2 regions of the Kitasatospora sp. NPDC018619 genome follow, and region 2 is predicted to be linked to the other one. Evidence: predicted binding sites of a transcription regulator. Region 2 holds the regulator's gene; the other holds the start of a gene.
The links. Region 2 encodes HrcA, which represses chaperone genes, less so after heat shock. Its sites were predicted from a motif close to TTNGCACTCNGNNNNNCNGAGTGCNAA; they were not measured.

Region 1: ACH5AR_RS25120 (FmdB family zinc ribbon protein) is a predicted target of HrcA. The motif match lies at 8,937-8,963, and genes of this name have one in related genera.

What each region holds. Positions count from the first base shown of each region.
Region 1 is NZ_JBISAI010000016.1:154,081-165,893, forward strand. Features, by position in the region: gene galU (UTP--glucose-1-phosphate uridylyltransferase GalU) at 1-897, opposite strand, end outside; gene ACH5AR_RS25095 (GGDEF domain-containing protein) at 907-1,914, opposite strand; gene ACH5AR_RS25100 (5-formyltetrahydrofolate cyclo-ligase) at 1,978-2,568, shown strand; gene ACH5AR_RS25105 (penicillin acylase family protein) at 2,644-5,364, opposite strand; gene ACH5AR_RS25110 (potassium/proton antiporter) at 5,606-7,090, shown strand; gene ACH5AR_RS25115 (MFS transporter) at 7,470-8,816, shown strand; gene ACH5AR_RS25120 (FmdB family zinc ribbon protein) at 8,975-9,307, shown strand; gene ACH5AR_RS25125 (hypothetical protein) at 9,629-9,910, shown strand; gene mscL (large conductance mechanosensitive channel protein MscL) at 9,941-10,360, shown strand; gene ACH5AR_RS25135 (hypothetical protein) at 10,394-10,615, opposite strand; gene ACH5AR_RS25140 (sigma-70 family RNA polymerase sigma factor) at 10,750-11,721, opposite strand.
Region 2 is NZ_JBISAI010000006.1:148,846-160,658, forward strand. Features, by position in the region: gene ACH5AR_RS11465 (ABC transporter ATP-binding protein) at 1-30, opposite strand, end outside; gene ACH5AR_RS11470 (AMP-dependent synthetase/ligase) at 378-2,300, shown strand; gene hemW (radical SAM family heme chaperone HemW) at 2,357-3,586, shown strand; gene ACH5AR_RS11480 (DUF3097 domain-containing protein) at 3,645-4,478, opposite strand; gene ACH5AR_RS11485 (hypothetical protein) at 4,510-5,094, opposite strand; gene htpX (zinc metalloprotease HtpX) at 5,134-6,054, opposite strand; gene hrcA (heat-inducible transcriptional repressor HrcA) at 6,343-7,377, shown strand; gene dnaJ (molecular chaperone DnaJ) at 7,453-8,595, shown strand; gene ACH5AR_RS11505 (16S rRNA (uracil(1498)-N(3))-methyltransferase) at 8,680-9,429, shown strand; gene ACH5AR_RS11510 (S41 family peptidase) at 9,515-11,813, shown strand, end outside.

The DNA of each region.
Region 1 (11,813 bases), on a different contig from region 2:
GAACTCCCGCAGCCAGGAGCGGAACTCCGGGCCCAGGTCCTCGCGTTCGGCGGCCAGACGGACGATAGCGCGCAGGTAGTCGGCGCGGTCGCCGGTGTCGTAGCGGCGGCCCTTGAAGAGCACGCCGTGCACCTGGCCGCCGTCCGCCGCCTCACGGTCGGTCAGCTCGCGCAGGGCGTCGGTCAGCTGGATCTCGCCGCCGCGGCCGGGCGGGGTCTCCCGCAGCACCTCGAAGACCAGCGGGTCGAGGACGTAGCGGCCGATCACGGCGTAGTTCGACGGGGCCTCGCCGGGCTCGGGCTTCTCGACCAGGTCGGTCACCTGGAAGACGTCCTCGCCGAAGCCGTTCGCCTTGACGGCGGCACAGCCGTAGAGGTGGATCTGGGAGGGGTCGACCTCCATCAGGGCGACGACGGAGCCGCCGAGCCGCTGCTGCACCTCGATCATCCGGGAGAGCAGCGGGTCCCGCGGGTCGATCAGGTCGTCACCGAGCAGGACGGCGAAGGGCTGGCCGGCGACGTGCTGCTCGGCGACCGAGACGGCGTGGCCGAGGCCCTTCGGGTCGCCCTGGCGGACGTAGTGCATGTTGGCCAGCTCGACGGACTCCCGGACCCGGGCCAGGCGCTGCTCGTCGCCCTTGCGGACCAGCAGCTCCTCCAGCTCGTAGGCGCGGTCGAAGTGGTCCTCCAGGGCGCGCTTGTTGCGGCCGGTGACCATCAGGATGTCCGACAGCCCCGCGGCGGAGGCCTCCTCGACGACGTACTGGATCGCCGGCTTGTCGACGACCGGGAGCATCTCCTTCGGGGTGGCCTTGGTCGCCGGGAGGAAGCGGGTGCCCAGTCCGGCCGCGGGTACCACGGCCTTGGTCACCGGAACTCGGGAGTTGCTCGTCGTCATGCGCTTACCTTACTCAGGCACGTTTCCGCCCGGCCGGGCGCGGGCGGACAGCCGGGGCGCCGACGGGGACAGCACGTCGCGGGGGGCGGCCAGGGTGGCCGGCGGATGGATCGCGACCGGCTGGACCGACGGGTCCCGGCCGGCCCGGGCCGCCACGCCACCCGCCTCCGCCCGACGGCCGCCCTCGGCGTCCGGGCCGGGCCCGGGCGGGCGCGCGGCCTGCTCGGAGCGGTCGCCACCGGGCCGGCCGGGCTCGACGGAGCGGTCGCCGTCGGGCCGGCCGGGCTCGCCGGAGCGCCCGGCCGAGAGCCGCCAGCAGTCGCCGCCGGCCGCCCGGGCCTCGGCCAGCGCCGCGTCGGCGGCGCGCAGCAGCACGGCCGCGTGGGTGCCGTCCTCGGGCAGCACGGCGATGCCGGCGGCGGCGGTCAGCCCGTTGCCGGTCGCGGGGCGGGACTCGCGCGGGCCGGAGGACCAGTCCAGCAGCAGGTGCCGGCGGACCGACCAGACCAGCCGTTCGGCGACCTGCCCGGCGCCCTCGGCGCCGGTGTCCGGCAGCACCACCAGGAAGTCCTCGCCGCCGTACCGGCCGAGGGTGTCGGCCCGGCGGATCTCCATCGCGAGCCGCTGGGCGAGGTCGCGCAGCACCGCGCCGGCCCGGGCCCGGCCGTGCTCCGCGACGACCGCGTCGAAGCCGCTGATGGCCAGCATCAGCACGGCGAGCGGCCGGGGCCCGTCGGACTGCCCGGTGTGCTCGGCCCGGCGGGCGCGTTCGATCTCCCGGTCCAGGGTGAGCTGGAGGTGGCGGTAGTTCCAGACGCCGGTGAGCGGGTCGCAGGAGGCGGTGCGCTCCAGTTCGGCGCAGCGCGCCTCCAGTTCGGCGATCCGCGCGCGCTGCCGCTGCGCCCCGGCGGCGGCCCCGGCCCGCTCCCGCCGGCCGCGCAGTGCGAGGGCGGTGGCGCCGGCCAGTGCGGGGAGGCTGAGTGCGGCCAGGGCCTGGACCAGCAGCGGGGTGGTCAATGGGGGGTGCCCCTTCGCGTGTCAGGCTCTGCGCGTCGGCGGTGCGGAGGCCAGGAGGATGGGATGAACGAGGATCGGATGCCCAACGAGAAGAGCGGCCTGAGGACACGGCTGCTGGCACGACGGCGGGAACTCGCCGTCGGGGAGCGCGCGGCGGTGGCCGACGCGCTGGCCGCGCACGCCGGGGAGCTGGCCGCCGCGGGCGCCACGGTGGCCGCGTACGTCTCGGTGGGCGCGGAGCCCGGGACGCGGCCGCTGCTGAACGCGCTGCGGGCGCGCGGGGTGCGGGTGCTGCTGCCGGTGCTGCTGCCGGACAACGACCTGGACTGGGCGGTGTACGCGGGGCCCGACGCGCTGGCCCCGGCCGGGCGCGGGCTGCTGGAGCCGGTCGGCCCGCGGCTCGGCCCGCAGGCGGTGACGCGGGCCGCGCTGGTGCTGCTGCCGGGCCTGGCGGTGGACCGCTCCGGGCTGCGGCTGGGCCGCGGCGGGGGCAGCTACGACCGGGTGCTGGAGCGGCTGGCGCGGGCGGGGGCGCGGCCGGTGCTGGCGGTGCTGCTGTACGAGCACGAGCTGCTGGAGCGGGTGCCCGCCGAGCCGCACGACCGGCCGGTGGACCTGGCGGTGCTGCCCTCGGGGGTGCGCCGGCTGGGGTGAGCGGACGACGGCGGGACGGCCGCGGCCCCGCTCCCTCGGGGGAGCGGGGCCGCGGGTGGCCGGGCCGTCTGGGCGTCAGCCGGTGGTGAGCACCAGCTTGTGCATGGTGGCCTTCTCGACCGCGTCCGGTGTGTAGGCCCAGGGCAGCAGCTTGCCCTTGAGCCAGAGGTCGGTCTGGTCGTTGTAGTTGTCGTGGAAGGCGTGGCCGGAGGCGCCGCCGACGTTGATCCAGCGCGAGGAGTCGAGGTCGTTCAGGTCGACGACCATGCGCATCGACGGGATCCAGTCCACCTGGTAGCCGGCCGCCGCGTTCCAACCCGCCGCGTCGACCGCCGCCGAGCCGCCCGAGAGCCGGTACGGGCCGCGGTTGAGCAGCTTGTGCACCGCGCCGGAGGCGATCGAGGAGTCGTCCTTGCCGAGGGTCTGCTCGCGCAGCTCCAGCTTGTGCAGACGGCCCCAGCTCCAGGTGGAGACGTCCTTGCTGAGCAGCGAGGTCAGCTCCTGGCGGGCGTTCTTCATCGCCTCCTGGAGCAGGTTGTCCAGGCCCTTCTGCTCCTTGTGCTGGTCGTCGATGTACGTCCACCACGAGCTGTCGGGCTTCTCCAGCTGCTGGCGCACGACCTCGGTCCAGCGGTCGCCGCCGTCCGGCTGGGCCTTGCCCGGCTCGCGGGTGCCGCACTCGGTGACGATCTTGGTGGCGCTGTCCGGCTTGGTGGGGTCGTCCTGCTGGCGCACCAGCAGGCAGTTGTCCTTGGCCCGCAGGTCGGCCGGGAACTTCTGGCCGAAGGCCAGGATCAGCAGCTGGCGCCAGACGCCGTTGTAGTAGGCGGCGGCGGCCGAGTCGGCGTCCTGGTGGAAGTTCCAGTCCTTCAGCAGGTCCTGGGCCTCGCGCACGTACGGGTCGCTGACCGGCTGCTTGAGCAGCAGCGGGACCAGCGTCTTGGCCATCACGCTGGTGTTGTCCAGCTGGAGGGTCTGCATGTCGTCCGGCGAGATCTTGCCGTTGTTCCTGAGCAGGCCCTCGATCTGGTCGGTGATCTCCTTGGCGCGGGTGCCGTACTCCCAGTCCCTGGTCAGGTTGTACTTGTAGCTCGGGTCCACCACGGCCTGGTTGGCGGTGACGATGTAGCCGGCCGAGGGGTTGAGGCTCCAGGGCAGCGCGGTGAAGGGGATCGGGTCCTTCCACTGGTACGCGGAGTCCCAGCCCAGGGCGGGGTAGCTGCCGTCGCCCTTGCCGCGGACCGGGATGGTGCCGGGCGCCTGGTAGCCGATGTTCCTGGCGTCGGCGTAGATCAGGTTCTGCGCGGGGACGGTGAAGTCCTTCGCGGCGGCACGGAACTCGTCCCAGTTCTTCGCCTTGTCCAGCTCGAAGACGGCGTCCATGGTCTTGCCGGGGCTGAGCGCCGTCCACTGCAGGGCGACGCCGTAGCCGCCGGTGCCGCGGTCGGGGGCGGAGGTGCCGTTGGGGGCGTACTTGCCGACGTTCTGCTGCTCGCTGCTCTGGTCGGAGATCAGCGGGGCACCGCTCTGGGTGGTGCGGACGGTGATGGTGCGGTCCTCCCCGCCGGCGACCTTGATGGTCTCCTTGCGGAGGTCGAACTTCACGTCCTTGCCGTCGACCTGGTAGGTGTCCGGGCCGGTGACCTTCTCCAGGAAGAGGTCGGTGACGTCGGCGCCGAGGTTGGTGAAGCCCCAGGCGATGTCATTGTTGTGACCGATGACCACTCCGGGCATGCCCGCGAAGGTGAAGCCGGAGACGTCGAACTGGCAGGCCGGGGAGGTGGTCCGGCAGTGCAGGCCCGTCTGGTACCAGACCGACGGCAGGCCGGGGCCGAGGTGCGGGTCGTTGGCCAGCAGCGGCTTGCCGGTGGTGGTGTGCGAGCCCGCGACCACCCAGGAGTTGGAGCCGATGCCCTGGCCGGGGCGGCCGAGCAGCTGCGGCATCGCGTCGATGCGGTCGGTCAGGCCCTGCAGCATCGCCTTGGTGGTGGCCGCGCCCTGCGCGGTGGCGGCCGTGCCGGCGGGCGCGCCGGACTGCGGCGAGCCGTCGGCGGGGCGGTAGGCCTCGCCGGCCACGGTGCCGGTCTTCACGATCGTGCCGTTGCGCGCGTAGGGGTAGTCCGGGTACAGCTCGGCGATCTTGTCCGGGCCGAAGTCCTGGGCCAGCAGCGAGCGGTCGATCTCCTCCTGGAGGTTCCCGGAGAGGTTCCAGGCCATCGCCTTGAGCCAGGCCACCGAGTCGACCGGGGACCACTGCTCGGGCCGGTAGTCGCCGTTGACGACGCCGAGCAGGCCGTACTCCAGCGAGGCCCTGCTGCCGCCGGGGTGCTCGGCGAGCCAGGCGTTCACGCCGTCCGCGTAGGCCTGGAGGTACTTCTTGGTCTCCGGCGACAGCTTGGTGTCGAACTCCTTCTGCGCGACCTGCCGCCAGCCCATGGTGCGGATGAAGGCGTCGGTGTCGACCTGGCTGTCGCCGAACATCTCCGAGAGCCGGCCCGCGGTGATGTGCCGGCGGACGTCCATCTCCCAGAAACGGTCCTGCGCCTGGACGTAGCCCTGGGCGCGGAACAGGTCCTCGTCCGTGTCGGCGTACAGCTGCGGAATGCCGTTGGCGTCCCGCTTGACGTCGACGGGCGCGCTCAGGCCGGCCACCTTGACACTGCCGTCGACCTCCGGGAAGGAGGCGCGGACCGCGGAGACCCCGCGGTAGCCGCCGTAGCCGGCACCGGCCACCAGCAGCACGACCAGCACGATCACGATCAGACGGGCGCGCCGGAACTTCTTCGAGCGGGGCATCTGGGTCCTTGCGGTCCTGACTTCGGGGCGGGCGGGCGTGTCCAGGGCCTGCGGCCGTGACAGGGCACCACATTAGGCCGAGTCGGCCGGGCACCGTGAACGGGGGACCAAGCTAAAGATATGGCAAAATGTTAGACTGCGTAACGATCCACAAGGGGAGTATTGACGACTTCTTAACGCGTCGAACCCCACAGCACCGCCAGACACCCCGTCCGCCCCTGCCTGCCCGAGGTGCCCCTGCGTGAACGTCTCCCACCTGAACCAGCTCCTGCTTGAGTCCTCCGTGATCCTGCTGTTCGCGGTGGGCGCCGTCCGCCTCTCCACCCGATCAGGGCTGCCCAGCCTGCTGGTCTATCTGGGGATCGGCGTGGCGCTGGGCCAGAACGGGATCGGCGTCACGTTCAACAACGCCGAGCTCACCCAGGTGCTCGGGTACGCGGCCCTCGTGGTGATCCTCGCCGAGGGCGGCCTCAAGACCAGCTGGCGCGAGATCAAGCCGGTGATGCCGGCCGCCACCGTGCTCGCCACCCTGGGCGTGGGCGTCAGCGTGTTCGCCACCGCGGCCGGCGCGCACTGGCTGGTCGGCCTGGACTGGCGCACCTCGCTGCTGCTGGGCGCCATCGTCTCCTCGACGGACGCCGCCGCCGTCTTCTCGGTGCTGAGGATGGTCCCGCTGCCGCACCGGCTCACCGGCCTGCTGGAGGCGGAGTCCGGCTTCAACGACGCCCCCGTGGTCATCCTGGTCGTCGCCTTCGCCACCACCGGCGAGCTGGACTCGTGGTACGTCCTGATCGGCACGATCGCCGCCGAGCTGGCGATCGGCGCGGTGATAGGCCTGGCCGTCGGCAAGATCGGCGCCTACGGCCTCAAGCACGTCGCCCTGCCCTCCTCCGGCCTCTACCCGATCGCCGTGATGGCGCTCACCGTGCTCGCGTACGCCGGCGGCGCGCTGCTGCACGGCTCCGGCTTCCTCGCCGTCTACATCAGCGCGGTGATCCTCGGGAACTCCAAGCTGCCGCACGGCCCGGCCGTCCGCGGCTTCGCCGACGGGCTGGCCTGGATCGGGCAGATCGGCATGTTCGTGCTGCTCGGGCTGCTCGTCACGCCCGAGACCATGGGCGACGCGGTGGTACCGGCGCTGGTGATCGGCGGGGTGCTGGTGTTCGTCGCCCGGCCGCTGTCGGTGATCGCCTCGCTGACCCCCTTCAAGGTGCCGGCCCGCGAGCAGGCGCTGCTGAGCTGGGCCGGGCTGCGCGGGGCGGTGCCCATCGTGCTGGCCACCATCCCGGTGGTGTCCGGCGCGCACCGGGCCGAGGACGTCTTCAACATCGTCTTCATCCTGGTCGTCGTCTTCACCCTGCTCCAGGGGCCGACCCTGCCCTGGGTGGCCAAGCGGCTGCGGATCGACGAGGGCGCCATGGGCCAGGACCTCGGCATCGAGTCCGCACCGCTGGAGAAGCTGCACGGGCACCTGCTGTCGGTCGCGCTCTCCCCCCAGTCGCGGATGTCGGGCGTGGAGATCAGCGAGCTGCGGCTGCCCAAGGGGGCGGCCGTCACCCTGGTCGTGCGCGAGGGGAACTCCTTCGTGCCGGACAAGGCGACGGTGCTGCGCGGCGGCGACGAGCTGCTGGTGGTCACCACGGACGAGGTCGGCGAGGCGGCGGAGCGGCGGCTGCGGGCCGTGGACCGGGGCGGCAAGCTCGCGGGGTGGCTGAACGGACGGTGAGGCCTGCGGCCGGGGCCGTCGGTGCGCCGGGGCCCCGGCCGGGGCGGTCGGTCTGCGGGGGCCTCGGCCGGGACGGTCGGTGCGCGGGGCCCCGGCCCGGGCGGTCAGCGCAGGGCGGGTGCGTCCGGGCCGGGCTGGCGGCGTCTACGCGCGTAACTGTATGCTGGTTCGACCACGTCGTATGACCACCGCTAGACCACCCCCAGCATCTGCCTGACGCAGAGTTGGCGCGACCGCTCGGCGGCCGCGGTCCGGCCCCCGGCCACCACGCCGGACCGACCCGGTATCTACCCCGGTCGACGCGCGAGAGGACGACTCTCGGCGCCGTCGGGGCCCCACCATGCCCTGCCGCGCTACCAGGCAGCAGGAAGGACCGACCGTGACGGCGCGCCGAACGGTCGACACCGCCGCGCACCCCGCGGCCGCCCCCGCGGCTCCGGCCCCCGCCCGTGTCGGGTACGGCGAGCTGCTGCGCACCCCCGGGGCCTGGACGTTCCTGGCCCCCGCCCTCGTGGCCCGACTGCCGTACGCGATGCTCAGCATGGGCGTCCTGCTGCTCGTCACGCAGACCCACGGCTCGTACGGCACCGCCGGTACGGTCACCGCGGTCGCCGCCGTCGCCCAGGCCCTGATCGGGCCGCAGACCGGGCGGCTCGCGGACCGCTACGGCCAGGCCGCGGTGCTCGTCCCGACCGTCGTCGTGCACGCGGCCTCGGTCGGCGTGCTGATCGCCCTCGCGCTCGGCCACGCCCCCGCGTGGTGCCTGTTCCTGGCCGCCGTGCCGGCCGGCGCGAGCGTGCCACAGGTCGGCGCGATGGTCCGGGCCCGCTGGGTCTCCACCTTCACCGCGGGCGGCGCCACCGACGCGTCCGCGGCGCGGGTGAGCACCGCCTTCGCCTTCGAGTCCGTGACGGACGAGTTCACCTTCGTGATCGGCCCGATCCTGGCCTCCGGCATCGCCGCCCTCGCCAACCCGGCCACCGCCCTGGTCGCCGAGGCCTCGCTGACCCTCGTCGGCGGGCTGGCCTTCGCCGCCCAGCGGCGCACCGCCCCCGCCCGGATCGTGCCGCAGCCCGGCGTCCGGCGCGCCTCGGCGCTCGCCTCCCCCGGCGTCCGGCTGCTCGCCGGGACCATCCTCGGGGTCGGCGCGGTGTTCGGCGGCATGCAGGTCTCGGTGAACGCCTTCGCCGACTCGGTCGGGCAGCACGACGCCGGCGGCACGGTGTACGGGATCTTCGCGGGCGGCTCGATGCTGGCCGGCGTGCTGTACGGCGTGATCGCCTGGCGGCGGCCGGTGCAGCAGCGGATGCTGATCAGCTACGCGCTGCTGGTGCTGGGCTGCTCGGTGCTGTGGGCGATGCCCAACCTCGTCGCGCTGACCGCGGCCGGGCTGGTCTGCGGCCTGGCCATCGCGCCGACCCTGATCAGCGGCTACACCCTGGTCGAGACGCTGGTCGCGGACGGCGCCAAGACGGAGGCCTTCACCTGGCTGACCGGCGCCATCGGGCTCGGGCTGGCGGTCGGCTCGATGGCGGCCGGGCGGCTGATCGACGGGCACGGGCCCTCGACCGGGTTCCTGGTGCCGCTGGTCGGGGCCGGGCTGGGGCTGGTCGTGCTGGTCTCGCTGCGGCACCTGCTGGTCGCGCCCCGGGCCGGGGCCGGGGCCGGCGCCGGGGCCGCCGAGGGCGACCGCCCGATGCGGCTGGCCGGCGTCGCCGAGCGCTGAGCCGGGGCCGGTCGGGGCCGGGTCGGGCCTGTGCCGACGGAGGTCGACGGGCGCCGCGGGGCCGATCTCACACCGGGGTCGCTGGACTGATCCCGCGGAATGCCGCATCATTGACCATCGTTAGCACTCATCAGGCGAGAGTGCCAGGAGGAAGACAAGTGCCCACGTACCAGTACCAGTGCACCGAGTGCGGCAACGGCCTGGAGGCGGTGCAGAAGTTCACCGACGAGGCGCTGACCACGTGCCCCGACTGCCAGGGACGGCTCCGCAAGGTCTTCTCGGCCGTGGGCGTCGTGTTCAAGGGCTCCGGCTTCTACCGGACCGACAGCCGCTCGTCCTCCAGCAGCACGGTGGGCGCCGGGGCGTCGGCCTCCTCGACGGCGTCCGCCTCGTCCACGGGCTCCTCGTCGTCCGCTTCTTCGTCGTCGTCGTCTTCGTCGTCGAGCTCCGGCTCCTCGGCAGCGTCCAGCCCGGCTCCGGCCGCGAGCTGACCTCGGCGCCGGGCCCCGGCCCGGCGGCGCGCAGACCAGGGAAAGGCCCGTCGGCCCCGCTCGAACGCGGGGACGGCGGGCCTTTCCGCGCTTCCGGCCCGACGGGCTCAACCGGCCCCGGGGGCGGCCCGGAGGACGCGCGGGGGCGCCTTCGGTCAGCTCGGGAGGGGCCGCCTCACCCGGACGGGCGAACGAAGTTGTCCACAGGGCCCGGGTTGTCCACAGGCCTGGGGAAAGTGCTTTCCGAGTTCGCCGGAAACGCCCATCGTGTGGGCATCCGGTCCGCGAGGGGCCGGTCCGCCGACACCCGGAGGTCCGTCGATGACGACCGCGAGCTTCTCCCTCCCCCTCCCCCTGCCGCTGCCCGCTCCCGCCGTACCGCCCCGGCAGGAGCTGCCGAGCTTCCCGCCGATCCGGCGCGGCTGCGGCGGGTGGCACCGCTGGCGCAGCGCGGGGCGGCGGGCCGGCGTCCCCGGCCTGGTGCTGCTCGCGGTGGCGGCGGCGCTCGCACTGGGGCCCGCGCGGGCCGGGCTGCCGCCGCCCCCGGGCGGCGCGCTGGGCCGGACGGGTTGTCAGTCCGGGGCTCCGGAAGATCACCCGTAACCGGTGGACGGCGGCGTCGTTCGAGGCGGCATGAAGGGCTTCAAGGAATTCCTGCTGCGTGGAAACGTCGTCGAACTCGCCGTGGCCGTCGTCATCGGCGCGGCCTTCACCAACATCGTCAACGCCTTCGTCAAAGGCGTGATCAATCCGATCGTTGGGGTGTTCGGGACCAAGGACCTCGCGTCCTACAGTTCCTGCCTCAAGGGGCCCTGCGAGGTCAGCCCGACCGGTGAGGTCACGTCCGGGATCCTCATCCTGTGGGGATCGGTGCTCAGCGCCGCGCTCAGTTTCCTGATCACCGCGGCGGTCGTCTACTTCTTCCTGATCGTCCCGATGAACCGGCTGGCCGCGCACCGCAAGAGCGCCACCGAGAAGGCGGCCGAGGCCGAGGCCAAGGAGGTCGAACTGCTGACCCAGATCCGCGACGCGCTGGTCGCGCCGCTGCGCTGACCGGCGGGCACCGCCCGCCCCCGGTCCCGCCCCTCAGTCCCCGTGGTGCGGCGGGCGCTGGCTCAGGTACCAGTCCAGCCCCCGTGCACCGCTCTCCCCCGCGCCGGGGCGCCCGCCCCAACCGGCGTCGGTGTCGTCGCGGGACTGCTGGTCCAGCGGGTCCCGGAAGACCAGCCGGGCCCTGGCGGCCCCGTCCTTCCGCGGCTCCTGCGCCGAGCCCTGCTCCCGGCCCTCTTCCCGTCCCTGCTCGCTCACGCCGTCCACTCCGTCCACCCCGTCCACTCGTTCCGCCTTCCGTCCTTCCAGCCTAAGAGCCCCGGGGCACGCCTCGGGCCCTGGTGCGGAGCGCTCCGTACCAGGGCCCGGACGAGGCGGTGCCAGGCGGCTGCTCAGGCTGCTTCGAAGCCCGCGTGGTCGGCGATCTTCTTCAGCTCGGCCAGCGCGTGCTTCTCGATCTGGCGGATCCGCTCACGGGTGAGGCCGTGCTGCTTGCCCACCTCGGTGAGGGTGCGCTCGCGGCCGTCCTCCATGCCGTAGCGGGAGCGGATGATCGAGGCGGTGCGGTCGTCCAACCGCCCGATCAGGCCGTCCAGTTCCTCACGGCGGAGCATGACCATCACGGCGTCCTCGGGGGACGTGGCCCCGGTGTCCTCGACGAGGTCGCCGAACTGGGTCTCGCCCTCGTCGTCCACCGCCATGTTGAGGCTGACCGGGTCGCGCGCCCAGTCCAGTACGTCCTTGATCCGGGCCTCGGTGGTGTCCAGCTCGGCCGCGATCTCGGCCGGCTCGGCCTCGCGGCCCAGCTCCTTGGACTTCTCCCGCTGCACCCGCCGGATCCGCCCCAGCTCCTCCACCAGGTGCACGGGCAGCCGGATGGTGCGGGACTGGTCGGCGATGGAGCGGGTGATCGCCTGCCGGATCCACCACGTCGCGTAGGTGGAGAACTTGAAGCCCTTGGCGTAGTCGAACTTCTCGACGGCGCGCACCAGGCCGGCGTTGCCCTCCTGGATGAGGTCCAGCAGCGGCAGGCCGCTGCGCGGGTAGCGGCGGGCGACGGCGACCACGAGCCGGAGGTTGGAGCGGATGAAGACGTCCTTGGCGCGCTCGGCGTCGGCGGCTATCGCCTCCAACTCCTCGCGCGTGACGCCCTCGGGGAGTTCGGCCTCGTCCAGCAGGTGCTGGGCGTACACGCCGGCCTCGATCCGCAGCGAGAGCTCGACCTCCTCGGCGGCATCGAGCAGGGGCGTCCTGGCGATCTCGTCGAGGTACATGCCGACCAGGTCGCGGTCGGCCTCCAGGTTGGTCGGGCGGGCCGCGCGACTCCGGTCGGCCCTGTCGCGAACGACGGCACGGGTGGCCATGCTTGCTCCCTTTGCTGGTGTTGCCGAGGTCTGCCTGCCTGCCTCGTGAGGGCAAGAAGTGCGGGCCCCTGCGGGCTCACACGTAACGATCC
Region 2 (11,813 bases):
CAGGTACGCCCTCAGGAGTCTGATCAGCACTGGCACACTCTTGTCGTCGCCGGTCGGGTTCGCATCCCAATTCTGGGTGTTCTGTAGCGTCGTACAGGCCATTCGGCGTGTGGGAGGCCGAGGTTTGCCGGGCCTTTGCCGAAACGGCCGGACGACGGCGCCGGGCGGGGCGCCGGACGACGGCGCCGTGCGGCACCGCCGGGGCGCGGGCGTGCCGCCGGGTGCGGCCCCCTTACGGAATGACCGGTTTCCCCCTAGGCTGCTGGTTGCCCCTTTGTTACTGACCGGTACCGCTCAGGTGAACCGGGGGCCCGGCGACCGCCCCCACGGCCGCCGCGACAATCCCTCAGACGGCCACCCGCCACCGGAGGTCCTCGTTGAGTTCCGCGCAGTCCCTGATCGGCTCCGGCAGGCCCGACCTCGTCGCCGGGCGCCCCGCCTCCGTCGCCCACCTGTTCCTGGAGCGGGTCGCCCTGACCCCGAACGCCGAGGCCTACCGCTACCCCTCGCCCGTGGACGAGCAGGCCGCCGACGGCGCGCCCGGTGCCGAGCAGTGGCGCTCGCTCACCTGGGCGCAGACCGCGGCGCGGGTCCGGGCGGTGGCCGCGGGCCTGATGGCGCTCGGCATCCGGCCCGAGGACCGGGTGGCCCTGGCCTCCTCGACCCGGCTCGAATGGATCCTCGCCGACCTCGGCGCCATGTGCGCGGGCGCCGCGACCACCACCGTCTACCCGAGCACCAACGCGGACGAGACCGCGTTCATCCTCTCCGACTCCGGCTCGCGGGCGCTGTTCGCCGAGGACGCGGCCCAGCTGGCCAAGGCCGTCGAGCAGATCGACCAGCTGCCCGAGCTGCGCACCGTGATCCTGTTCGACGCGCCCGCCGAGGCCCCGGACGGCGCCGGCCTGGAGCTGCTCACCCTCGCCGAGCTGGAGGAGCGCGGAGCCCGGTACCTGGCGGAGCACCCGGAGGCGGTGGAGAAGGCCGTCGACGGGCTGGACAGGGAGCAGCTCGCGACCCTCATCTACACCTCCGGCACCACCGGCCGCCCCAAGGGCGTGCGCCTGGTGCACGACTGCTGGGCGTACGAGGGCCGGGCGCAGGAGGCCAGCGGGCTGCTGGGCCCGGACGACGTGCAGTTCATGTGGCTGCCGCTGTCCCACGTGTTCGGCAAGACGCTGATCTCGGGGCAGATCGCCACCGGGCACGTGATGGCGGTGGACGGCCGGGTGGACCGGATCATCCACAACCTGCCGGCGATCCGGCCGACCATCATGGCCTCGGCGCCGCGCATCTTCGAGAAGGTCTACAACGGCATCGCGGGCCGGGCCCGGGCCGAGGGCGGCGCCAAGTACAAGATCTTCATGTGGGCGGCCGGGGTCGCCCGCGAGCACGCCCGGGTGGTCCAGGAGAGCAGGGTCGCCACCGGCACCGGCTCCGCCCCGCTGGGCCTGCGGGTGCAGCACGCGCTGGCCGACCGGCTGGTGTACGCGAAGATCCGGGCGGCCTTCGGCGGCCGGCTGCGCGGCGCGGTCTCCGGCAGCGCCGCGCTCGCCCCGGAGATCGGCTACTTCTTCCTCGGCGCCGGGGTGCCGATCCTGGAGGGCTACGGCCTGAGCGAGACCAGCGCCGGCTCCTGCGTCAACCGCGCGGAGGACGTGCGGATCGGCACCGTGGGCCGCCCGCTGCCCGGCACCGAGGTGCGGATCGCCGAGGACGGCGAGATCCTGCTGCGCGGCCCGGGCGTCATGCGCGGCTACCACAACCTGCCGGAGAAGACCGCCGAGGTGCTGGAGCCGGACGGCTGGTTCCACACCGAGGACATCGGCGAGCTCACCCCGGACGGCTTCCTGCGGATCACCGACCGCAAGAAGGACCTGTTCAAGACCTCCGGCGGCAAGTACGTGGCGCCCAGCGAGGTCGAGGGCAAGTTCAAGGCGGTCTGCCCCTTCGTCAGCAACATCCTGGTGATCGGCAACGGCCGCAACTACTGCACCGCGCTGATCGGCCTGGACGAGGCGGTCCTGCTGCCCTGGGCGGCCGAGCACGGCCTGGCCGGCCGGAGCTACGCCGAGCTGGCCGCCGAGCCGGCCGTCCACGAGCTGGTCGAGGGCTTCGTCAAGCGGGTCAACGCCGACCTCCAGCGCTGGCAGACGATCAAGAAGTTCCACCTGCTGCCGCGCGACCTCGACATCGAGCACGGCGAGCTCACCCCGAGCCTGAAGATCAAGCGCCCGGTGGTCGAGCGGACCTACGCGGACGCGGTGAGCGCCATGTACGCGGGCGCCAACGAGGCCTGAGCCGCCCCGCCCGTACGGCTCACCCGAAAGGGTGGGCCGTACGGGACAATGGGCGCATGCCCTCCGCACTCCCCGACGGCGAACCCGTGCCGTCCGACGGTTCCCTGCCCGCGCACGCCCTCGACGGGCTGGGCTCGCGGCCGTTCGGCTTCTACCTGCACGTGCCCTACTGCGCCAGCCGCTGCGGCTACTGCGACTTCAACACCTACACCGCCACCGAGCTGCGCTCCTCCGGGGCGGTCGCCTCGCAGGAGACGTACGCGGACAACGTGGTCGCCGAGATCCGCCACGCCCGCGCGGTGCTGGGGGACGCGGACCTCCCGGTGCGGACCGTCTTCCTCGGCGGCGGCACCCCGACCCTGCTGCCCGCCCGCGACCTGGTGAGGATGCTCGCCGCGATCCGCGAGGAGTTCGGGCTCGCCGAGGACGCCGAGGTCACCACCGAGGCCAACCCGGAGTCGGTGGACCCGGCGTACCTGGCCGAACTGCGCGAGGGCGGCTACAACCGGCTCTCCTTCGGCATGCAGAGCGCCCGGCCGCACGTCCTGCGGCTGCTCGACCGCCACCACACCCCGGGCCGCCCCGAGGCCTGCGTGGCCGAGGCCCGCGCGGCCGGCTTCGAGCACGTCAACCTGGACCTCATCTACGGCACCCCGGGGGAGTCCGACGACGACTGGCGGGCCTCCCTGGACGCCGCCGTCGGCGCCGGGCCCGACCACGTCTCGGCGTACTCGCTGATCGTCGAGGAGGGCACCCGGCTCGCCGCCCGGGTCAGGCGCGGCGAACTGCCGATGATCGACGACGACGTCCACGCCGACCGCTACCTGATCGCCGAGGAGGCGCTCACCGCCGCCGGTTACTCCTGGTACGAGGTCTCCAACTGGGCCACCGCCGCCGAGGGCCGCTGCCGCCACAACGAGCTCTACTGGACCGGCGCCGACTGGTGGGGGGCCGGCCCCGGCGCCCACAGCCACGTCGGCGGCGTCCGCTGGTGGAACGCCAAGCACCCCGCCGCCTACGCCCGGGCCCTGGCGGAGGGCCGCACCCCGGCCCAGGCCCGCGAGGTGCTGGCGGAGGAGGACCGCCGGGTCGAGCGCATCCTGCTGGAGCTGCGCCTGGTCGAGGGCGTCGCCCTGGACCTGCTCACCGCCGCCGGCCGCGAGGCCGCCGCCCGGGCCCTCGCCGACGGCCTCCTCGCCGCCGGGCCGTACGAGCGGGGCCGCGCCGCCCTGACGCTCCGCGGGAGGCTGCTGGCGGACGCGGTGGTACGCGACCTGGTGGACTGACAGCCGTCGACGTGGTGCCGGCCGGCGGAGGGAGCGCCCAAGGACCGCCGCCGTCGACCTACGCCTGATCCGGCAGCGTCACGAAGTCGATCAGCTCCTCGACCCGGCCCAGCAGTGCGGGCTCCAGGTCCTTGTAGCTGTCCACCTTCGCCAGGATGCGCTTCCAGGCCGCCGGGGTGTCCACCGGCCAGCCGAGGCGGCGGCAGGTGCCCTCCTTCCAGTCCTCGCCCATCGGGACGTCGGGCCAGCCGGGGATGCCCACGCTCGACGGCTTCACGGCCTGCCAGACGTCGATGTACGGGTGGCCGACGACCAGCACCGCGTCCCCGGTGACCCGGGCGGCGATGCGGTGCTCCTTCGTCCCCGGGAGCAGGTGGTCGACCAGGACGCCGAGGCGCCGCCCCGGGCCGGGCGCGAAGTCGGCGACGATCGCGGGCAGGTCGTCGATGCCGCGCAGGTACTCGACCACCACGCCCTCGATCCGCAGGTCGTCGCCCCAGACCCGCTCCACCAGCTCCGCGTCGTGCCGCCCCTCGACGTAGATCCGGGACTCGCGGGCGACCCGGGCCCGGGCGTTCGGGACGGCGAGCGAGCCGGAGGCGGTGCGGGCCGGGGTGCGCGGCGCCGCCGGGCCGGCCGGCCGGACCAGGGTGACGACCCGGCCCTCCAGCAGGAAGCCGCGCGGCACCAGCGGGAACACCCGGTGCTTGCCGAAGCGGTCCTCCAGGGTGACGGTGAACCCCTCGGCGGTCTTCTCGCAGCGCACCACCGCCCCGCAGAAGCCCGTCCCCGCCTCCTCGACCACCAGGTCCCGCTCGGCGGGCACCTCCGGGGCGGGGGCCTGCTTCTTCCACGGCGGGGTCAGGTCGGGTCCGTACGGGCGGCTGCGCATACGGGTGATCATAGGGACGGCGGGCGGCGCGTCAGAGGCCCGGCGCGCCCCAGACCGGGAACCAGCGGCCCAGGTCCTTCTCCAGCCGCAGGTCGTTCCCCAGCATCGCGTTGACCTGGAGCTCCAGCGGGCTGTTGCGCCGCTCCCCGCCGCCCGGCACCGGCGCGAAGGGGTAGAACGTGCCCCGCTTGTAGAGGTAGACCAGGGCCAGCGACTGCCCCTGCGGATCGCGGAAGCCGACCAGTGAGCAGAGCAGCTGCGGGCCGAAGCCGTTCGCCTCCAGCTCGCTGTTGACCGCGTGCAGGTCGTTCACCAGCTCCGGCAGCTCCCCGGGGGCGTGCCGGGCGAGCAGCCAGGAGTAGCCGTAGCCGTCCTTGGAGGCCTCGACCGGGACGCCGCCGCGCCCGGTGTCCGCGTCCAGCAGCGCCCGGACCTGCTGCTCGACCTGCACGAAGGCCGCCCCCTCGACGGCGGCGAAGCAGACCGAGCCGAGCCCGGTGGGCAGGAACCCGGCCCCGGCCTCCAGGGTGAGCGCGGCGGACGGCACACCGAACAGCTGGTCGAGGTCGGGCTTGACGGGCTTGGTGCGGCCGAACAGGGTGTCCAGGAATCCCACGGCGGTCCTTTCGGGGCTCAGGGGCGCAGGGGCACAGGGTCAGCGGCCGAGCTGCTCGGAGATCCGCGCGAGCTGCTCCAGCCGCTTCTCCAGGCTCGGGTGGGTGGAGAACAGCTGGGTGGCGCTCTCCCGGGCGCTCAGCGCCGGGGCGAAGTAGAAGGCGTTGTACGGCTGCGCCTGGCGCAGGTCCCTGGTGGGGATGGCCGCGATCTGCCCGGTCACCTTGGTGAGGGCGGAGGCCAGGGCGCTGGGCCGGCCGGTGAGCTGGGCGGCGGCCCGGTCGGCGGCGAGCTCGCGGTAGCGGGACAGCAGCCGGGTGAGCAGGAAGCTGACCGCGTAGACGACGATCGACACCAGCGGGATCACCAGCGCCAGGAGGGCCGCGTTCTGGTCGTTGTTGTTGCGCCCGCCGCCCATGAAGCCGCCGTACACGGCGATCCGGGTCATCGCCCCGGCGAGGACGCCGAGGAAGCCGGCGATCGTCATCACCGCGACGTCCCGGTGGGCGACGTGCGACAGCTCGTGCGCGAGGACGCCCTCCAGCTCCTCGGGCTCCAGCCGGCGCAGCAGCCCGGTGGTCACGCAGACCACCGCGTTCTGCGGGTTGCGGCCGGTGGCGAAGGCGTTCGGCATGTCGTTGTCGGCGACCGCGACCCGGGGCTTGGGCATGTCGGCCAGGGCGCAGAGCCGGTCGACGGTGCCGTGCAGCTGGGGGAACTGCTCCGGGGACACCTGGTGGGCGCCCATCGCCCGCTCGGTGATCTTGTCGCTGAACCAGAACTGGGCCACGAACAGCCCGCCGGAGATCAGGACGATCAGCGGCCAGGCGCCGCGCAGCAGCGCGATCAGCAGTCCGGTGAAACCGACGTACAGCAGCCCGATCACGAACATCGTCGCGACCATGCGGCCGGTCAGGCCGCGGTCGGGTGCGAAGCGGGTGTGCTGGCCCGAGCTCGACATCGCTTGCTCCTCCGTTCGCCGTCGCTTTCGATGCTGCCACCCGGACGGCCTCCCGGCACCACCCCGGCGCAACCGGCTTCGAACCGCCGGGGCCCCGCGGGCCGTGTGCGGGACTGCGGGGAGGATCACCCCGGTCCGGCCGTTCCTGCGGTACGGCCCGGGCCGTACACTGGCAGGTACGGTTTTGGCACTCGGGTGTTCAGAGTGCCAGGGCGAGGGCCTCCGGGAGCGGCCTTCGGAAGCAAGGGACACAGTCGGAACAACGTGCGAAGACGGAGGTACGCGCCCATGGCCGGTGAGGTCCGCCAGCTGGACGAACGCAAGCTCGCCGTGCTCCGTGCGATCGTGCAGGACTACGTGGGCACCGAGGAGCCGGTCGGTTCCAAGGCCCTGGTGGAGCGGCACAACCTCGGGGTCTCCCCGGCGACCGTCCGCAACGACATGGCGGCGCTGGAGGAGGAGGGCTACATCCACCAGCCCCACACCAGCGCCGGACGCATCCCGACCGACAAGGGGTACCGCCTCTTCGTCGACAAGCTCGCCGAGATCAAGCCGATGAGCGCCCCCGAGCGCCGGGCCATCCGGCACTTCCTGGACGGCGCGGTCGACCTGGACGACGTGGTGGCCCGCACCGTGCGGCTGCTCGCCCAGCTGACCCGGCAGGTCGCGGTGGTGCAGTACCCCTCGCTGTCGCGCTCCACCGTCCGGCACATCGAGCTGGTGGCGCTGGCCCCGGCCAAGGTGATGCTGGTCCTGATCACCAACACCGGCCGGGTCGAGCAGCGGATGGTCGACTGCCCGGGCCCGGTCGGCGAGACGGTGCTGGCGGACCTGCGGACCGGGATCAACGCGAGGGCCGCCGGTCGGCGCCTCCCGGAGGTCCCGGGGCTCCTGGAGGACCTGCCGGCCCAGTTCGAGCAGGCCGAGCGGCCGACCGTCAGCACGGTCCTGGCAACCCTGTTCGAGACGCTCGCCGAGCAGAACGAGGAGCGGATCATGCTGGCCGGCACGGCCAACCTGACCCGCTTCGGGCACGACTTCCCGCTGTCCATCCAGCCGGTGCTGGAGGCGCTGGAGGAGCAGGTCGTCCTGCTCCGCCTCCTGGGTGAGACCGCGGACGCCGCGATGACGGTCCGGATCGGGCGGGAGAACACGTACGAGGGGCTGACGTCCACCTCGATCGTCTCCGTCGGCTACGGTTCGGGCGACGAGAGCGTGGCGAAACTGGGTGTGATCGGTCCGACCCGGATGGACTATCCGGGCACAATGGGGGCGGTGCGAGCGGTGGCGCGGTACGTGGGCCAGATCCTGGCCGAGTCCTAGCAAAGTCCTCCGCCGGAAGTCCGGCGGGGGCGTCCAGTCGCAGCACTACTACAGGCGGAACAAGCGGAGCATTTGGTGGCCACGGACTACTACGCGGTACTCGGCGTCCGACGGGATGCGGGGCAGGACGAGATCAAGAAGGCGTTCCGGCGCCTGGCACGCGAACTGCACCCGGACGTCAACCCGGACCCGAAGACGCAGGAGCGGTTCAAGGAGATCAACGCCGCTTACGAGGTGCTCTCCGACCCGCAGAAGCGCCAGGTCTACGACCTCGGCGGGGACCCGCTGTCCCCGGGCGGGGGCGGCGGGGCCGGCGGCTTCGGCGCCGGTGCCGCGGGCTTCGGCTTCTCCGACATCATGGACGCCTTCTTCGGCGCCGCGGCCGGCCAGCGCGGCCCGCGCTCGCGCACCCGCCGCGGCCAGGACGCCATGATCCGGCTGGAGATCACCCTGGAGGAGGCCGCCTTCGGCACCACCAAGGAGCTCCAGGTCGACACCGCCGTCACCTGCACCACGTGCAGCGGCGAGGGCGCGGCCCCCGGCACCTCGGCGCAGACCTGCGACATGTGCCGCGGCAAGGGCGAGGTCTCCCAGGTCACCCGGTCCTTCCTGGGCCAGGTCATGACCTCCCGGCCCTGCCCGCAGTGCCAGGGCTTCGGCACCGTCGTGCCGACCCCGTGCCCGGAGTGCGCCGGCGACGGCCGGGTGCGCGCCCGTCGCACCCTGACCGTCAAGATCCCGGCCGGTGTCGACAACGGCACCCGGATCCAGCTGGCCGGCGAGGGCGAGGTCGGCCCCGGCGGCGGCCCGGCCGGCGACCTGTACGTCGAGATCGCCGAGACCACCCACACGATCTTCCAGCGGCGCGGGGACGACCTGCACTGCACCGTCACCATCCCGATGACGGCGGCCGCGCTCGGCACCCAGGTGCCGCTGCAGACCCTGGACGGGCTGGAGGAGGTCGACATCCGGCCCGGCACCCAGTCCGGCCAGTCGATCCCGCTGCACGGCCGGGGCATCACCCACCTGCGCGGCGGCGGCCGGGGCGACCTGATAGTGCACGTCGAGGTGAAGACGCCCAGCAAGCTCGACGCCGAGCAGGAGGAGCTGCTGCGCCGCCTGGCGGTGCTGCGCGGCGAGGAGCGGCCGTCCGGCCAGTTCGCGCCGGGCCAGCAGGGCCTGTTCTCCCGGCTGAAGGACGCCTTCAACGGCCGGTGAGCCGTCACCCGCGGAAGGGGTGCCCGGGGGCGGACCCCGGCGCCCCTTCCGCGTTGTCCCGCCCCACCCCCGGAGGTTCCCCGCATGACCGCGCCCGTCTTCGTCGTCGAGACCGAGCGGATCGCCGCCGCCGCGCCCGGGGCCGTGGTGCGCCTGGACGGCCCGGAGGGACGGCATGCGGCCGCGGTGAAGCGGCTGGAGCCGGGTGAGGCGGTGACCCTGGCCGACGGGTCGGGGCTCGGCGTGGACGGCACCGTCACCGGCGTGCTCGGCAAGGACGCGATCGACGTGGCGGTCGCCGCCGTGCGCCGGGAGCCGCGGCCCGAGCCGCGGATCGTGGTCGTCCAGGCGCTGCCCAAGGGCGACCGCGGCGAGCTGGCCGTGGAGACCATGACCGAGGTCGGCGTGGACGTGGTGATCCCGTGGTCCGCCTCGCGCTGCATCACCCAGTGGAAGGGCGAGCGCGGCGCCAAGTCGCTCGCCAAGTGGCGGGCCACCGCCCGGGAGGCGGGCAAGCAGTCCCGCCGGCTGCGCTTCCCCGAGGTCCGGGACGTGGCGACCACCCGGCAGCTGGCGCCGGTGCTGGCGCAGGCCGCGTTCGCCGCCGTGCTGCACGAGGAGGGCGCCGAGCCGCTCGCGCACGCCGGGCTGCCGCAGGGCGGGGACATCGTCCTGGTGGTCGGCCCGGAGGGCGGGGTCTCCCCGGAGGAGCTGGCCGCGTTCGCCGAGGCGGGCGCCAGGCCGTACCGGCTGGGCCCCTCGGTGCTGCGCACCTCCACCGCCGGGGTGGCGGCCGGCGCGCTGCTGCTGGGGCGCACCGGCCGCTGGGCCTGAGGGGCTCTACCAGCCGCCGGCGGGCGGCGCCGGGAGTCCGGGGAAAGCCGCCCGGAGCGTTGCCGCGGCTGCCTAGGCTGGCCGGGTGACGGACTCCCTGAGCACCTCCCCGAACGGCTACCTGCGCCATCCCCACCTGCACGGCGACCTGGTCGCCTTCGTCGCCGAGGACGACCTGTGGCTGGCCCCGCTGGACGGCGGCCGCCCCTGGCGGCTGACGGCGGACCACCTGCCGGTGCACCACCCGCGGTTCTCCCCGGACGGCCGGCACCTCGCCTTCACCTCCACCCGGGACGGCGCCCCCGAGGTGCACGTGGTGCCGGTGGACGGCGGCCCCTCGCGCCGGCTCACCCACTGGGGCAACGACCAGACCCGGGTGCTGGGCTGGACGCCCGACGGCCGCCCCGTCGCCGCGACCGCCGCCGGCGAGCCGAGCCTGCGCCGCACCTGGGCGCACGCCGTGCCGCTGGACGGCGGCGAGCCCCGGCGGCTGCCGTACGGGCCGGTCGGCGGGCTGGCCTTCGAGCCGGGTGGCGAGCGGGTGCTGCTGAGCAGCGTCAACGGCCGCGACCCGGCCTGGTGGAAGCGCTACCGGGGCGGGCGGGCCGGCCGGCTGTGGCTCGGCCGGGAGGAGTTCGCCCGCGTCCACGCCGGGCTGGACGGGCAGCTGGACTCGCCGCTGTGGCTGGCCGGGGCGGACGGGCAGGAGGGCCGGATCGCCTTCCTGTCCGACCACGAGGGCGTCGGCGAGCTGTGGTCCAGCCTCCCGGACGGCACCGACCTGCGCCGCCACACCGCCGACCCGGACGGCTTCTACGCCCGCGGCGCCACCACCGACGGCACCCGGGTGGTCTTCTACCGGGCCGGCGACCTCTGGCTCCTGGAGGACCTGGCGGGCGCCGAGCCGCGCCGGCTGGACGTCCGGCTGGCCGGTCCGCGGGCCGGGCGCCGCCCCCGGCCGGTGCCCGCCGCGCACTGGCTGGACTGCGTCGCCCCCGACCGCACCGGCCGGGGCAGCGCCGTGGTGGTGCGCGGCAGCGTGCACTGGCTGACCCACCGCGAGGGCCCGGCCCGGGTGCTGGACGAGACCCCGGGCGTGCGCGCCCGGCTGGCCCGGGTGGTGCCCGGCGAGGACGGCGCCCAGGGCGTGCTGTGGGTCTCCGACGCCGAGGGCGAGGACGCCCTGGAGTTCGCCCCCGACCTGCACGGCGCCGAGCGCCGCCGGCTGGCCGCCGGGCGGCTCGGCCGGGTCAACGCGCTGACGGTCTCCCCGGACGGCAAGCGGGCCGCGCTCGGCGTGCACGACGGCCGGGTGCTGCTGGTCGCGCTCGCCGACGGCACCGTGCACGAGCTGGACCGCAGCGCCGACGGCGAGGCGTCCGGCCTGGCCTTCAGCCCGGACTCCGGCTGGCTGGCCTGGTCGCGCCCGGCGCGCGGGATGGGCCCGTACTCGCTGCGCCAGATCGTGCTGGCCGACCTGGCCACCCGGACGGTCGGCGAGGTCACCCAGCCGCGCTTCGTGGACACCTCGCCCGCCTTCACCGCCGACGGCCGCTACCTGGCCTTCCTGTCGGTGCGCAACTTCGACCCGGTCTACGACGCGCACGTCTTCGACCTGTCCTTCCCGAACGGCTGCCGCCCCTACCTGGTCACCCTGGCCGCCGACACCCCCTCCCCGTTCGGGCCGCAGCGGGCCGGGCGCCCGCTCGGCGGGGAGGAGGACGAGCCGAAGGCCGGGAAGGCGGACGGCGGGGAGGCGGCCGGCGCCGCACCGGCGACCAGGGTGGACCTGGACGGCATCGCGGACCGGATCGTCCCCTTCCCGGTCGAGGGCGGCCGCTTCGAGAAGCTGTCCGCCGCCAAGGACGGGGTGCTCTGGACCAGGGCCCCGCTGACGGGCGAACTCGGAGACGAGGCCGCCTCGTTGGACGACGACCGGCCCCGCCCCGTGCTGGAGCGCTTCGACCTGCGCAGGCGCCGGGTCGAGCAGCTGGTGCACGGCCTGGACGGCTTCGCGGTCAGCGCCGACGGCACCCGGGCGGCCGTGCTGGACGAGGGCGAGCTGCGGGTCGTGCCGGCCGACCGCAAGGGCGGCGACGACGAGGAGACCACCGTCGACCTGGCCCGGCTGCGGGTGACCGTCGACCCGGCCGCCGAGTGGCGGCAGATGTACGCCGAGAACGGCCGGCTGATGCGGGACAACTTCTGGCGCCCCGACCTCTCCGGCGTCGACTGGGCCGGGGTGCTGGAGCGCTACCGCCCGCTGGTCGAGCGGATCGGCTCGCACGACGAGCTGGTGGACCTGCTGTGGGAGGTGCACGGCGAGCTCGGCACCTCGCACGCCTACGTGGTCCCGTACGGCCGGTACACCGACCCGGCCCGGC